2 regions of the Sinorhizobium sp. BJ1 genome follow, and region 1 is predicted to be linked to the other one. Evidence: predicted binding sites of a transcription regulator. Region 1 holds the regulator's gene; the other holds the start of a gene.

Region 1 (7,862 bases):
AGAGATCGAGGAAGTGTCTAGAGGCAATCATAAAGCGATATTTCCTGTCATAAACCGGTAATCGACCATACTATCCGCGCCGCTTTCAACCCGTCGCGATCTCAAGCCGCGGCCGTGCCGCTCTTGGCCCGGACCGTTTCGGCAGCGCGTTCAAGCCGCGCCAGCCCCTCTCGTGCCTCGGCGGCAGTGGTGATCAACGGCGGCAACAGCCGCAGCACGTTTTCGCCAGCCGGCACGGCGAGCAGCTTCTCGGCCCGGATCGCCTTCAGCACATCGGCGGACGGCACCTTGGCCTTGATGCCGAGCATCAGCCCGTCGCCGCGGATCTCCTCGATCACATCCGGGAAGCGGTCCTTCAGCGAGGCAAGCCCCTGGCGGAACACGAGCGCCACGTCCCGGACATTCTCCAGAAAGCCTTCGGCAAGGACGACGTCAAGCACCGCATTGCCGACGGCCATCGCCAGCGGATTGCCGCCATAGGTCGAGCCATGGGTGCCGGCCACCATGCCGGCAGCCGCCGCTTCGGTCGCCAGGCAGGCGCCGAGCGGGAAACCGCCGCCGATGCCCTTGGCAACGGCCATGATGTCCGGCTTGATGCCGGACCATTCATGGGCGAAGAGCTTGCCGGTGCGACCGACGCCGCACTGGACCTCATCGAGGATCAAAAGCAGGCCGAACTCGTCGCAGAGCGCACGCAGCTCCTGCATGAACTCTTTCGGGGCCAGGCGAACGCCGCCCTCGCCCTGGATCGGCTCGATCAGGATCGCCGCCGTCTCGTCGTTGATCGCGTTCTTGACGGCGGCAAGGTCGCCGAACGGTACCTGATAGAAACCGGGGGCCTTCGGGCCAAAACCCTCGATATACTTCTGCTGGCCGCCGGCCGCGATCGTCGCAATGGTACGGCCGTGGAAAGCGCCTTCGAAGGTGATGACGTGGAAGCGCTCCGGATGCCCCTTGGCGAAATGGTGGCGGCGCGCCGTCTTGATCGCGCATTCGAGCGCTTCGGCACCGGAGTTGGTGAAGAACACCCGATCGGCAAAGGTCACGGCCGTCAGCCGCCGCGCCAGGCTCTCCTGGCCGGGAATGTCGTAGAGGTTCGACACATGCCAGAGCTTCTCGGCCTGGCCCTTGAGTGCCTCGACGAGATGGGGATGGGCATGACCGAGCGAATTGACCGCGACGCCGGCTGCAAAGTCGAGATAGCGCGTGCCGTCTTCGGCGATCAGCCAGACGCCCTCGCCTCGCTCGAAACGCAACGGCGCACGCAGATAAGTGTCGTAGAGCGGCGTTGTTGCGGCCATGGTCAGCGTCTCCTTCGTCCGTCGGCATTACGGGCATATCAGCCCGATAAAAATCAAAAATGCCGCCTTTCGGCGGCGCAGGCACTATTCCCATTTCGCGGCGCCATGTCAACAAAACCAAGGCTTGCAGCCACCTCCGCGAGAGAGATTCCGCAATGCGAAAAAATCGCCCAGCAGGGCTTGCAAAAATGCAACTATCCGACAGCAAGTTGGGGAAAACCGCAAAATCGATTCGGCGCGATTCCGGCGACTCTTGCCACGGAGTCACCCTGCCGGTAGGTTAATATTCAATTACTAGACGCATGCGGCGAACCTAGTCACCAAAATAGTTATCGCGTTGCAACTCCGGGGCTTTTCCGGAGAAGGGTGATGGATTCTGCCATCCCAACGCCGAGAACGGGGAGTGCAGAGATGAACTGGACTGACGAGCGAGTGGAAAAGCTGAAGAAGCTTTGGTCGGAAGGCCTGAGCGCGAGCCAGATCGCAGCGCAGCTGGGAGGCGTCAGTCGTAACGCGGTCATCGGCAAGGTTCACCGGTTGAGCCTGCCGGGCCGCGCCAAGGCCGGCGGAACGACCGCGACGGCTCGCCCCAAGCGGACGACTTCGGCGCCGCGCGCCCCGAACTACGCTGCGCGCGCCGTGACCCGGACCGTCACCCGCACTGCCGGCGCGACCGTACTCAAGGAAGAGGTCGCCGTCGACCTGGTGGCAGAGCAGGAGCTCTCCATTGACACGAACATCATCGTGCCGATGTCGCGCCGGCTGGAGCTTACCCAGCTCACCGAGCGGACCTGCAAATGGCCGATCGGCGACCCGCTCAAGGAAGAGTTTCACTTCTGCGGCAACGACTCGCCGGAAGCCTCGCCCTATTGCAGCTACCACGCGCGTCTCGCCTATCAGCCCTCGGCCGAGCGGCGCCGCATGCGCTGACGGTTGGCGATTGGTTTAGAGCTGAAGAAAGCACGAAGGGGTCCTAAGGACCCCTTCTCTCTTCGGGAAATCGGCAGTGTGCACTGGGACGACGTGCACTGGGACGGCGTGCACTGGGACGACAGCGTAAGCCTCAGCTTTCCAGCGAATAGCCGGCGCCGCGCACGGTCCTGATCACGTCGGGCATGTTGGAGAAATTCAAGGCCTTGCGCAATCGGCCGACATGGACGTCTACGGTCCGTTCGTCGACATAGATGTCGTGCCCCCAGACGCCGTCGAGTAGCTGTGAACGGGAGAAGACGCGGCCCGGCGAGGACATCAGGAATTCGAGGAGTCGGAACTCCGTCGGACCGAGCCGCACTTCGCGGCTGCGGCGGTGCACGCGATGGGTCTCGCGGTCGAGCTCGATATCGCCGCAGCGAAGCACCGTCGAGAGTACCTCCGGCTTCGCCCGCCTGAGCATCGCCTTCACCCGGGCCATCAGTTCCGGCGTCGAGAACGGCTTGACGACGTAATCGTCGGCACCGGTCGCCAGCCCGCGCACCCGCTCGCTTTCCTCGCCGCGCGCCGTCAGCATGATGATCGGCAGGCGTTCCGTCTCCGGCCGTTGCCGGAGACGGCGGCAAAGCTCGATGCCGGAGACGCCGGGAAGCATCCAGTCAAGGATCAGAAGGTCGGGCAGGCGTTCCTGCAGGCGAATTTCCGCCTCGTCGCCGCGAAGGATCGTATCGACCTCGAAGCCCTCGGCCTCGAGATTGTAGCGCAGGAGAACGCTTAGAGCTTCCTCGTCCTCGACAACTGCTATCTTCGGCAACATTCAGCTACGACTCCTTGCCTGGATTCATAGATTCGGGACCGCCTGGCTCAGTCGGTGACGGAACCCAGCGACGATGTCGTGTCGTCCTTCGGCCTTTCGCCTACCGGCTGGGCGCCCGTCGCCATGTAGTAGATCGTCTCGGCGATGTTGGTCGCGTGGTCGCCGATGCGCTCGATGTTCTTGGCGCAGAAAAGAAGATGCGTGCAGGGCGTGATGTTGCGCGGATCTTCCATCATATAGGTCAGAAGCTCGCGGAACAGCGACGTGTAGATCGCATCGATCTCCTCGTCGCGTTCGCGGATGCTGTTTGCCTTTTCCGGCGAGCGTGAGGCGTAGACGTCGAGGACTTCCTTGAGCTGCACCAGGGCGAGTTCGGCAAGATGCTCGAGGCCGCGCGCCAGCTTGCGCGGGATGCCGGAGCCGGCAACGGCGATGACACGCTTGGCGGTGTTCTTGCCAAGGTCGCCGACGCGCTCCAGATCGGCCGCGATCCGGATCGATCCCATGATCTCGCGGAGATCCGCGGCCATGGGCTGACGCTTGGCGATGGTAACGATCGCCTTTTCACCGATCTGGCGCTCGGCGTCGTCAAGGATGGTGTCATCCGAGATGACTTTCTGGGCAAGCGCCAGGTCGGAGTTCACCAGAGCTCGGACGGAGTCCGCCACCATCTGTTCGGCGAGCCCTCCCATCTCGGAAATCCGGCGCGTGAGATATTTCAGCTCTTCATCATAGATGGAGGTGATATGGGTGGACATGATCGTCGATCCTTGCAGGCGCGGTCAGGGTTGGCGTTGGGGCACGGCTTTCGGCATCAGCCGAAGCGGCCCATGATGTAGTCCTGGGTGCGCTGGTCATCCGGATTGGTGAACATCTTGTCGGTATCGTTCTCCTCGACGAGATTGCCGAGATGGAACATCGCGGTGCGCTGCGAGACGCGGGCCGCCTGCTGCATCGAATGGGTCACGATGACGATGGTGAAATTCGCGCGCAGCTCATGAATGAGTTCTTCCACCTTGGCGGTGGCGATCGGGTCAAGGGCCGAGCAGGGCTCGTCCATGAGGATCACTTCCGGGCTGACGGCAACGGCACGGGCGATGCAGAGGCGCTGTTGCTGGCCGCCGGAAAGACCAGTTCCCGGCTCCTGCAGGCGATCCTTCACCTCATTCCACAGACCCGCCTTCTGCAGACTGGTTTCGACGACCTCGTCGAAATCGGCCTTCGAGCGGGCCAGACCATGGATGCGCGGACCGTAGGAAACGTTCTCATAGATCGACTTCGGGAACGGATTAGGCTTCTGGAAAACCATGCCGACGCGGGCGCGCAGTTCCACCACGTCGATAGACGGATCGTAGATGTCGTCCTCGTCGAGAGTGATCCGGCCGGTGACGCGGCAGTTCTCGATCGTATCGTTCATGCGGTTCAACGTGCGCAAGAAGGTCGACTTGCCGCAGCCGGACGGGCCGATCAGCGCCGTCACGGTGTTTTCGCGAATATTCAGGTTGACGTCGAAGAGCGCACGCTTCTCGCCGTAATAGACCGACACATCCTTGCCGATCATCTTGTAGGGCACTGTATTCATTTTCTGATCCAGAGCTTTTTCGACTGCAGCTTCCGACATGATGTTCATAGTCCTTACCCCACTACCAGCGGCGCTCAAAGCGGCGCCGCAAGAGAATTGCGCCCAGGTTCATGAAGACGAGGAAGATCAGAAGAATGATGATCGCCCCGGATGTGCGCTCGACAAAGGCGCGCTCCGCCTCGTTCGCCCACATGTAGATTTGCACCGGCAGCGCCGTGGACGGCTCCAGCGGCGATCCCGGAAAATCGACCACGAAGGCGACCATGCCGATCAAGAGCAGCGGCGCGGTTTCGCCGAGGGCGTGCGCAAGGCCGATTATCGTTCCGGTCAGGATGCCGGGCATGGCAAGCGGCAGCACGTGGTGGAAAATCGTCTGCATCTTCGATGCGCCGAGACCGAGCGCAGCGGAACGGATTGACGGCGGCACGGCCTTCAGGGCGGCGCGTGTGGCGATGATGATCGTCGGCAGCGTCATCAAGGTCAGGACGAAACCGCCGACGAGCGCGGCCGATCGCGGCATGCCGGCAAAGTTTATGAAGACGGCGAGTCCGAGAAGGCCATAGACGATCGAGGGCACCGCGGCAAGATTGTTGATATTGACCTCGATCAGGTCGGTGAGCCGGTTCTTCGGCGCGAATTCCTCGAGATAGATCGAGGCGGCGACGCCGATCGGCAGCGACAGGACCAGGACGATCAGCATCATGTAGAGGGAGCCGATCAGGGCGACGCCAACGCCCGCCGCTTCAGGACGGCTCGATGCGCCGAAGGCAAAGATACCCGTGTTGAAGCTCTTCTTGAGTACGCCCGCATCGGCGAGCTCGTTCATCCAGGCAACCTGCTGGTCCTTGACCTTGCGGTTGGTCTCAGCGACCGAGAGATCGATCTGGCCCTTGAAAGCGGAATCGATGTTCGCCTCGGCAAGCAGCGTCACCGGCACCGTCTTGCCGATGATCGACGGATCGGCGACGACCATGTTGCGCAATTGCGTGCGGGCGCTGGCGGAGATCATGTCGGTCGCCTGCTTGACCAGAGGCCGCTTTTTCGCGTCGAGCCCGAGTTGCTTGACGAGCGCATCGCGGACGAGCAACGGATAGTTGGCCGTCATCAACTGCTTGGCGTCGGTCGAGCGCTCGTTCTTAGGATCGATGACCTTTTCGGAAAACTCGATCGGCAGCGTGATGGTCGTCTGCAGGAATGCCGTGTAGCCATTCGAGACGACCGTCGAGACGAGGAGCGCGAGGAAGAACAGACCGAGGACGATGGCGCTGATGCCATAGGCCCGGAAACGGCGCTCGGCAGCATAGCGGCGCTTGATACCGATGTCGCGGCGGGTTTCGGCAGGACGGGTGGAGACCCTTACCGTCGGGGAAGCAAGGTCGGTCATTCGTACTGTTCCCGGTATTTGCGCACGATATAGAGCGCGTAGATGTTGAGGCAGAGCGTGATTACGAAGAGCGTGATGCCGAGCGCGAAGGCGACCAAGGTCTGGGGCGACGTAAACTCCAGGTCACCCGTCAGCTGGTGAACGATCTTCACCGTTACCGTCGTCATCGGCTCGAAAGGCGTGAGTTGCATGCGCGCCGCCACGCCCGCTGCAAGCACGACGATCATCGTCTCTCCAACCGCGCGGGATGCCGTCAGCAGCAGCGCACCGACAATGCCAGGCAGGGCGGCGGGCAGGATGACCTTCTTCACCGTCTCCGAACGCGTCGCTCCAAGACCGAGCGAGCCGTCCCGCAATGCGCGCGGAACCTGCGTGATGATATCGTCGGAGAGCGACGAGACGAATGGTATCAGCATGATGCCCATGACGATGCCGGCCGTCAGTACGCTCTGCGCCTGGATGAAGTTCTGGTAGTTGCCGGTCAGGAGGCCGTTCAGTTGCGTCGAGATATCGCGCAGGAACGGTCCGACCGTGACGAGCGCAAAGAAGCCGTAGACGATCGTCGGGATGCCGGCGAGCACTTCGAGGAGCGGCTTCGCCGTCGAACGCAGCCGCGGGCTTGCGTACTCGGCCATGTATATCGCCGCGAAAAGACCAATGGGTACTGCAAACAGCATGGCGACGAAGGCGATATAGAGCGTGCCTCCGAGAAGCGGCAGGAGGCCGAACTGGCCCGAAGCGCCGCCGCTGCCGGCTGCCGCGAAACGAGGGTCCCATACCGTGCCGAAGAAGAACTCGAAGGGCGACACCATGCTGAAGAAGCGGCCCGCCTCCGACAACATCGAAGCGACGATACCGATGGTGGTGAGAATGGCGATCGACGAGGCAACGATCAGCGAAGCGAGCATCACGCGCTCCACCTGATTGCGGGCACGGAAGCGGGTGGTGATGTTGCGGATGGCGTACACACCGCCAGCAACGGCAACGAGCAGCACGACCGCGCTCATCAGCCAGCGACTGTAGCTCCGCATGGCGTTGAATTGCTGCGCAGCCTCGATCATGTACGGCTCGCCTTCGCCTGCCAGCGCTACGCCCTTGGCGGCAAGCGTTTCGCGCAGGTTGGCCGAGCCATTTTCAAGCGCGGCGACTTCGGGGGGGTCCAGGCGGAGGAGACCGCCGGCCACCGACTTCACCTGCCCGAGCGCGAGTTGAACCGTTGCCGCGCCCTGGCTCTTTACCGTCTCGGGAAGAGACGAGCGGATACTGGAATCGATGTAAAGCGGTGAAGCGATCAGCCACGCGGCAAGCACAAGTGCCGCCGGCAATATCGCCCATATGGCGACATAGCTGCCATGGTAGCCGGGCAGGGAATGCAGGTCCGAGAATTTACCGCCGGACTGCGCGAGCGAGCGCGCACGGCCGGCAAAATAAGCAAGGAAACCAATCAAAGCTATGATCAAAAGAAGGAGCGAAGTACTCATCGGCACGTCTCCCCGGCAAAGACCGCCATGGCCACCGGCAAATCGGATGAATGCGTGCCCCGGCGCAACGCAAGGTCGCGCCGGGGTGTGTCTTGATTAGAGCATGTTGCCGGCTTCGAAAGCCTTGCGGATTTCTTCACGCTCGGCATCCGGAGCAGCAACCAGGCCGTAATCGGCGAGCGGGCTGTCTGGGCCGATCATCTGATCGTCGATGAAGAACTCGACGTATTCCTTGAGGCCCGGAACAACGCCCATATGCGCCTTCTTGACGTAGAAGAACAGCGGGCGGGAAACCGGATATTCGCCCGAGGCGATCGTTTCGGTCGAGGGAACGACGCCGTTGACGGTCGCGACCTTCAGCTTGTCG
Region 2 (7,862 bases), on a different contig from region 1:
CTGACCGGCGACATGTCGGACCGCGCGCCCAATTTCTTCTTCGTCGACATCCAGGGCCACGAGATCGACGGCTTCCGCTCGGTGCTGGGCGAGGCGATGCCGAAAGGCAAGATCATCGAGGTGCCGATGCTGCGCGGCCGCATCGTCGCTTTGAACGGTCAGGACGTCAACAGCCGCACCGTGCCGCCCGGCGGGCAATGGGTCCTGCGCGGCGACCGCGGCATCACCTATGCGAAGAACAAGCCGGAGAATTCGACGCTCACCGAGGGCGCCTGGTGGCCGGCGGACTACACCGGCGAGCCGCTCGTCTCCTTCTCGGCGGAAGAGGCCGGCGAACTTGGCCTGAAGATTGGCGACACGGTCACGGTCAACGTGCTCGGCCGCAACATCACCGCCCGGATCGCCAATTTCCGCAATGTCGAGTGGGAATCTCTTTCGATCAATTTCGTCATGGTCTTCTCGCCCAACACCTTCGCGGGCGCGCCGCATGCCTGGCTGGCGACGATCATCGACCCGGATGCTACGGCGGCCGAGGAAGCGACGGTGCTGAAATCCGTCACCAACGCCTATCCGACGATTACCAGCGTCCGCGTCAAGGACGCGCTCGACATCGTCAACACGCTGCTTGGGCAACTCGCAACGGCAATCCGCGCCGCCGCTGCCGTGGCGCTGATCGCCTCGGTGCTGGTTCTCGCCGGCGCGCTCGCTGCCGGAAACCGGGCCCGCATTCACGACGCGGTGGTGCTGAAGACTCTCGGCGCCACGCGGGGAACGCTGATCCGTGCCTTCAGTTACGAATACTTCATTCTTGGCCTGGCCACCGCCGTTTTCGCGCTGCTGGCCGGCGGCGTTGCGGCTTGGTTCGTCGTCAGTCGCGTCATGACGCTGCCCTCGAGTTTCCTGCCGGACGTGGCCGTCGCCACGGTCGCCGCCGCCCTCGTCGTAACCGTCGGCATGGGTCTTGCCGGAACCTGGCGCATCCTCGGCCAGAAGGCCGCTCCGGTGCTGCGCGAACTGTAGCGGTCGCGATTAACCGTAAATCACCCTTGTTTGATCGCCCAAACGCCCGGCTTTGCGCGATTCGGGCCGGCTCGGGTCTTGTGCGGCGCGGCTTTCATCATCATATTTGTCCACAGGCATGCTGGAGCCCCGCAGCGGCGCCTGGGCGTGAGCTGGTACAGACCCTTTGCTGCCCGACACCGTAATTCCAACCGGGGCTTAAAGAGGAAACAATGGCTGATCTCAGAAACTATCAAACCCGAATGTCGCCCGCCGGCGCTCAGGCGGGTGCCGTGATCGATGAAGGCCTTCGCGCATATATGCTGAAGGTCTACAACCTGATGGCCCTGGGGCTGGCGATCACCGGCGTGGCAGCTTACGGGACCTACGCGCTTGCCGTCTCCAATCCGGCATTCGCCCAGCTCATCTACGCCTCGCCGCTGAAGTGGGTCGTGATGCTGGCGCCTTTGGCGTTGGTCTTCTTCATGAGCTTCCGCATCAACTCCATGAGTGTTTCCGCCGCACAGGCGACGTTCTGGATCTACGCTGCGCTGATGGGCCTTTCGTTGTCCTCGATCTTCCTGGTCTTCACCGGGCAGAGCATCGTGCAGACGTTCTTCGTGACGGCCGCCTCGTTCGGGGCGCTCTCGCTTTACGGCTACACGACGAAGAAGGACCTGTCTGGCTTCGGCACGTTCCTGATCATGGGCCTCTTCGGCCTGATCATCGCGTCGATCGTCAACATCTTCCTTGCCTCGTCGGCCCTTGGCTTCGCGATCTCCGTCATCGGTGTTCTGGTCTTCGCTGGCCTGACCGCCTATGACACCCAGAAGATCAAGGAAATGTACTTTGAGGCCGATGACGTCGCGGTTGCCGGCCGCAAGGCCATCATGGGCGCGCTGACCCTCTACCTCGACTTCATCAACCTGTTCATGTTCCTGCTGCAGTTCATGGGCAACAAGAACGAGTAGTCAGGACCTGAATTGACGAAGAAGGCGGCTCCGGCCGCCTTTTTTGTTGCCCGGAATCTTGATCGATCCGGCCGCTTCATGCGAATGCTGCGGTAATCGTAACGACGAAAACCGACCATGACCTTCACGCTTCGCGACGCCGTCGCCACCGATCTTCCTGCGATCACCGAGATCTACAGCGAATCCGTCCTGAACGGCGTAGCGACCTATGAGGTGGCGCCGCCTTCCGAGGCGGAGATGGCGCTGCGCTTCACCACGATCACCGGCAACGGCTACCCCTATGTCGTGGCCGTGGACGAACGCGGCGCGGTTCTCGGCTACGCCTATGCTTCGGCATTCCGCACGCGCGCCGCGTATCGGTTCCTGGTCGAGGACTCCATCTATCTGGCGCCGGAAGCGCGCGGCAAAGGCATTGGCAAGGCCCTGCTCAAGGAGTTGGTCCAGCGCTGCACGACACTCGGCTTCCGCCAGATGGTGGCCGTGATCGGCGGTGCACACCCTTCCTCCATCGCGCTTCACGCCGCCCTCGGCTTCGAGCAGCAGGGGTTGATGAAGGCGACTGGCTTCAAGCATGGGCGCTGGCTGGATACCGCGATCATGCAGCTCCCGCTCGGCAAAGGAACGGACACCCTGCCCGCCGAGGGCGTCTACCCGGATACGCTCTATCGCAGCTGACGTTAGGATCGCCCCTCAGCCTGGCCCTCTCTCGCACGTGGGGGAGGGGACGTGAGCGTAGCGCGCTGTCACTTCGCCCCGCTTGCGGGGTGAAGGTCGCCGGCAGGCCGAATGAGGGGCAGCACGGGAACGACGTCGTAGAAACTCGCCTCACGTCTCGACGAGCTTCAGCACCTTGTTGAAGACCTTGAGGACCTGGGTGAGCTCATGGCCGCGCTTCAAGATTGTGCCCTGGGCGTTCAGAACGCTGTAGGTGCCCTGCTTGGCGGCAAGCTTCGGGTTCTTTTCGATCCGGTAGAGCGGGACCTCCCCGGCGCGTTTGAACACCGAGAAAACGGCACGGTCCTTCAAATGATCGATCGCATAGTCGCGCCATTCGCCCTCGCCGACCATGCGGCCGTAGAGTCTGAGAATCAGATCCAGCTCACGCCGGTGGAAGGTGACGGGCGGTGGATTCTTGGCTTGCTTGTATTCATGAAAATCGACGACCACATTGGATGTGGTCTGGCCCTGGTGACGCGTTTCGCCCTCCGGCAAATCCGATTCATCTGTCATCAGCAATACGGCCCTCTGATGTGTCAGGACCATGACAGTGTGCCTGACGAGAGACGAAATGCAAGCCGGAAGCTGTTGGTAAGGCGGGCAATTCTTGCCCTTGCCGCAATTCAGTCAAATCGCCGCCCCAATTCACCGCAAAACTCCGACCGCTGCCGGACAGAGTCGTTGCCACCGTATGTCCGGACAGGTCGTCATGCTGCGGGAGGTTTCCAAACGCGGACATGACCGGTTCGGTCCGGTAACTTCGAACCCTCAGCCCCAGCCCCTCGATGCTGCCGGGCCGAACCATCCTCTAGCCAATCGTCGGCTGCAATTCCGAATCAAAACGCCGTCGTCGGGAGCTGCTAAAGCCTGCCCTGCGGGCCGGCCAGAAGGGTTGCGGCGCCGATGATCGGGCCTGGCGTTTCCGCATTCTTCATCGATTGCAACAGGATGGCGCAGCCGCTGTTGCCACGCCCCTCGATCAGCACCGACGCGGGCAGCGTAAACTGGGCGGGCTTGCCGTCCCACATGCCGATGGTCTGGATATCCTTGACCGCGTGCCAATAGGCGATCTCTCTGCCTTTGTTCTCGCCTCTTTCGACCTTGACCTCCCTGGCCCGGTCGAAATAAACGACGACGACATTCGCCTTGCCCTCGCCGGCGCCGACCTTGATGGAGATTTCCTCGCCGCCGATCGAGGCATCGACCGGCACGGCAAGGCCGCCGCCGCTGGCGCTCATCGTCGCCAGACGGGTCTTGATCGCCTGCAAGTCGGAGCCGTTCATGTGGTCGCGGCCGTTCAGAACCACCTGGGGCGTGTAGACGCCGCTACGGCCAAGCATCCGGGCATAGGCATATTGCCGCTCGGTGTTCTCCTTGGTGGCGAGCGTGTCGGCCCAGCCGAGATAGTTCCAGTAGTCGACATGATAGGCGAGCGCCACGACCTCGCCCTCGTCGACGAGCGTCTTCAATGCGGCGTCGGCCGGCGGACAGGACGAACAGCCCTGGCTGGTAAAGAGCTCGACGACGCCCTTGAACGTCTTGACATTGTCTGCCGCCGCCGTGCCGCCGATGGCTCCGAAAAGCCCTATCGTCAGGGCCAGGCGGCGGATCATTGGCGTCGGTGCGAATGTCATGGCTTCACTTGGGTTTGTCGGGCGGGCGTCTTTCATCCGTGGAATACATTACATACGACGGCCCGGTTTCAACAGAAAGTCACGTTGGAGTGACCTGCCGCTCGGTTGGGGAAAACCGGCCTGTAGGCGCGCGCAGCATTCCGAAGCAGCAAAAAGCCGGGGCATCGGCTGATGCCCCGGCTTGATCCGTTGCGGTCAGGCGACCCGCTCAGGCCGCGAGATCGCGCAGAACCGTCTGCAGAATGCCGCCATTGTTGACGTAGGTGACCTCATCCAGCGTGTCGATGCGGCAGATGAGCGGCACTTCCTTCACCGAACCGTCGCCATAGGTGATCTTGGCGACGCGCTTCTCGCGCGGCTGGACGTTGGCGAGACCTTCGATCGTCACGACCTCGTCGCCTTTGAGACCGAGCGAATCCCAGGTCATGCCCTGCTCGAAGACGAAAGGAACGACGCCCATGCCGACGAGGTTCGAGCGGTGGATGCGCTCGAAGGACTGGGCGATCACGGCCTTGACGCCGAGGAGGTTGGTGCCCTTGGCTGCCCAGTCGCGCGACGAACCGTTGCCGTATTCGACACCGGCGAAGATGACCAGCGGAACGCCCTCTTCCTTGTATTTCATCGCCGCGTCGTAGATCGACATCTCCTCCTTGGAGGGATAGTGGATCGTGTAGCCGCCTTCCTTGCCGTTCGGGCCGAGCATGTGATTGCGGATGCGGATGTTTGCGAAGGTGCCGCGCATCATCACTTCATGGTTGCCACGGCGGGTGCCATACTGGTTGAAATCGGCAACGCCGACGCCGTGCTCGAGCAGATAGCTGCCTGCCGGCGATGCAGCCTTGATCGACCCGGCCGGAGAAATGTGGTCGGTGGTGATCTTGTCGCCGAAGAGCCCGAGGACGCGAGCGCCCTTGATGTCGGAGATTCCGGCGCCCTTCTTGCCCATGCCGACGAAGTAGGGCGGGTTCTGGACATAGGTCGACGCCTCGTCCCATGCGTAGGTCTGCCCGGCCGGAATCTGGACCGACTGCCAGTTTTCGTCGCCCTTGAAGACGTCCGCGTACTTGCTCGCGTAGAGTTCACGCGTCACGTACTTGAAGATGAACTCCTGGATTTCCTTGGAGGTCGGCCAGATGTCCTTCAAGTAGACCGGCTTGCCATCCTTGTCTTCGCCGATCGGCTCGTTAGTCAGGTCCTTCTGGACGGAACCTGCGAGCGCGTAGGCGACGACGAGCGGCGGCGAGGCGAGGTAGTTCGCCTGAACGTCCGGCGAGATGCGGCCTTCGAAGTTGCGATTGCCGGAGAGAACGCCGGCGGCGATCAGGCCCTTGTCGTTGATGGTTTTCGAGATCGGCCCCGGCAGCGGGCCGGAGTTGCCGATGCAGGTCGTGCAGCCGAAGCCGACCAGGTTGAAGCCGAGGGCGTCGAGATCCTTCTGCAGGCCTGACTTGGCCAGGTATTCGCCGACGACCTGCGATCCCGGTGCCAGCGAGGTCTTGACCCAGGGCTTGGTCTTCAGACCCTTGGCGACGGCGTTGCGGGCAAGCAGGCCGGCGGCGATCAGCACCGACGGGTTCGAGGTGTTGGTGCAGGAGGTGATCGCCGCGATCGCGACATCGCCATGGCCGAGGTCGAAATCCGTGCCTTCGACCGCATAGCGGTTCGCAAGCTGGCCGGGCTTCTTGTAGTCGTTATCGAGTGCAGTGGCGAAGCCGGAGGCGATGTTTTCCAGCGAGATGCGGCCTTCCGGACGCTTCGGGCCGGCCATCGACGGCACAACGTCGCCGAGGTCGAGCTCCAGCGTGTCTGTGAAGACGAGATCGGAGCCGTCGCCCTCGCGCCACATGCCCTGCGCCTTGGAATAGGCTTCGACCAGCGCGATGCGCTGCTCTTCACGGCCCGACATGGTGAGATAGTTGATCGTTTCGGCATCGACTGGGAAGAAGCCGCAGGTGGCGCCGTATTCCGGACCCATGTTGCCGATCGTCGCGCGGTCGGCGAGCGTCATGTTGTCGAGACCGGGGCCGAAGAATTCGACGAACTTCGAGACCACGCCCTTCTTGCGCAGCATCTGCACGACGGTCAGCACCAGGTCGGTCGCCGTGACGCCTTCCTTGAGCTTGCCCGTCAGCTTGAAGCCGATGACTTCCGGCAACAGCATCGAGACTGGCTGGCCGAGCATCGCGGCTTCGGCTTCGATACCGCCGACGCCCCAGCCGAGTACGCCGAGGCCGTTGATCATCGTGGTGTGGCTGTCAGTGCCGACGCAGGTATCCGGGTAAGCGGTGATTTCGCCGTTCTCTTCGCGGGTCCAGACCGTCTGGCCGAGATATTCCAGATTGACCTGGTGACAGATGCCGGTGCCAGGCGGCACGACGCGGAAGTTCTTGAAAGCCTGCTGGCCCCACTTCAGGAAGCGGTAGCGTTCGCCGTTGCGCTGGTATTCGAGTTCGACGTTGCGGGCAAAGGCGTTCGGCGTGCCGAATTCATCGACGATGACCGAGTGGTCGATGACGAGGTCGACGGGAACGAGCGGGTTGATCTTTTCCGGGTCGCCGCCGAGCGAGACCATGGCGTCGCGCATCGCTGCGAGATCGACGACGGCCGGAACGCCGGTGAAGTCCTGCATCAGCACGCGTGCCGGACGGTAGGCGATCTCGTTTTCCGCCGTGCCCTTGTCGCCGAGCCATGCGGCGACGTTTTCGATGTCCTTCTTGGTGACCGAGCGGTCATCCTCGTTACGCAGCAGGTTTTCCAGCAGAACCTTCATCGAATAGGGAAGCTTGGACACACCGGAAAGCCCGTTCGCTTCCGCTTTCGGCAGGCTGTAATAGACATAATCCACGCCATTGACCGTGAGCGTGGAGCGACAATTGAAGCTGTCTAGGGACTTGGACACTGGAATACCCCGTTCCGTCTGATCGCCAAAAACTGACGTACGAACGCCCGAGCGCCTGTGAGGCGCGAAATGGGATGCGGGTGCGGCCATTTCCGCTGTCCGTACGTGGAATGTCATTCCATGTTCGGCGCTTGGATGAAATTCACGCCGACCGCTGGCGCGTTGGCCGCCTTATAGATAATTTCTCCAAATCGTGCCAGACCAACCAAGGTTCAATCGGAACTTTTTTTGCTCTGCGGAAAAGAGCGTCAAGGAAAGCCAAAAATTGATGCGCCTGCTGGTAGAGGGTTTGAGCGCGAGGCGCGGTGAAGACTTGATTTTTCACGATATTTCCTTTTCGCTTGCAACCGGGGAAGCGCTGATCGTGACGGGTCCGAACGGCTCGGGAAAGTCTACTTTGCTGCGCGTCCTGGCGGGCCTTCTTCAGGTCGAATCGGGAAGGCTATCACTCAAGGACGGGCCCTCCGGCTATGAGCATCCGCGCGAGCTCAGCCACTATCTCGGCCACCGCAATGCGATGAAGCAGGAATTGACGGTCGAGGAAAATCTTTCCTTCTGGCAGCACTTTCTCGGCAATTCGCCGGGCGGCTCCGGCCTCGATCTGGCTGCGGCCGCAGCCGCCGTCGGGCTCGCCGGCATCAC

The links. The regulator PhoB, encoded in region 1, activates phosphate uptake and scavenging genes when phosphate is short. The targets are predictions, from matches to a motif close to TGTCATNNANCTGTCAT.
Region 2: a site for PhoB is predicted at 3,221-3,237, ahead of CO676_RS12355 (DUF2794 domain-containing protein). Genes of this name have one in related genera too.

What each region holds. Positions count from the first base shown of each region.
Region 1 covers NZ_NWTH01000001.1:366,174-374,035, reverse strand. Annotated here, with positions in the region: gene argF (ornithine carbamoyltransferase) at 1-31, opposite strand, end outside; gene CO676_RS01835 (aspartate aminotransferase family protein) at 102-1,301, opposite strand; gene CO676_RS01830 (GcrA family cell cycle regulator) at 1,713-2,231, shown strand; gene phoB (phosphate regulon transcriptional regulator PhoB) at 2,365-3,048, opposite strand; gene phoU (phosphate signaling complex protein PhoU) at 3,096-3,806, opposite strand; gene pstB (phosphate ABC transporter ATP-binding protein PstB) at 3,863-4,678, opposite strand; gene pstA (phosphate ABC transporter permease PstA) at 4,692-6,014, opposite strand; gene pstC (phosphate ABC transporter permease subunit PstC) at 6,011-7,495, opposite strand; gene CO676_RS01800 (substrate-binding domain-containing protein) at 7,592-7,862, opposite strand, start outside.
Region 2 covers NZ_NWTH01000007.1:73,064-80,925, forward strand. Annotated here, with positions in the region: gene CO676_RS12340 (ABC transporter permease) at 1-1,020, shown strand, start outside; gene CO676_RS12345 (Bax inhibitor-1/YccA family protein) at 1,233-1,970, shown strand; gene CO676_RS12350 (GNAT family N-acetyltransferase) at 2,088-2,645, shown strand; gene CO676_RS12355 (DUF2794 domain-containing protein) at 2,796-3,206, opposite strand; gene CO676_RS12360 (thioredoxin family protein) at 3,548-4,321, opposite strand; gene acnA (aconitate hydratase AcnA) at 4,530-7,220, opposite strand; gene ccmA (heme ABC exporter ATP-binding protein CcmA) at 7,489-7,862, shown strand, end outside.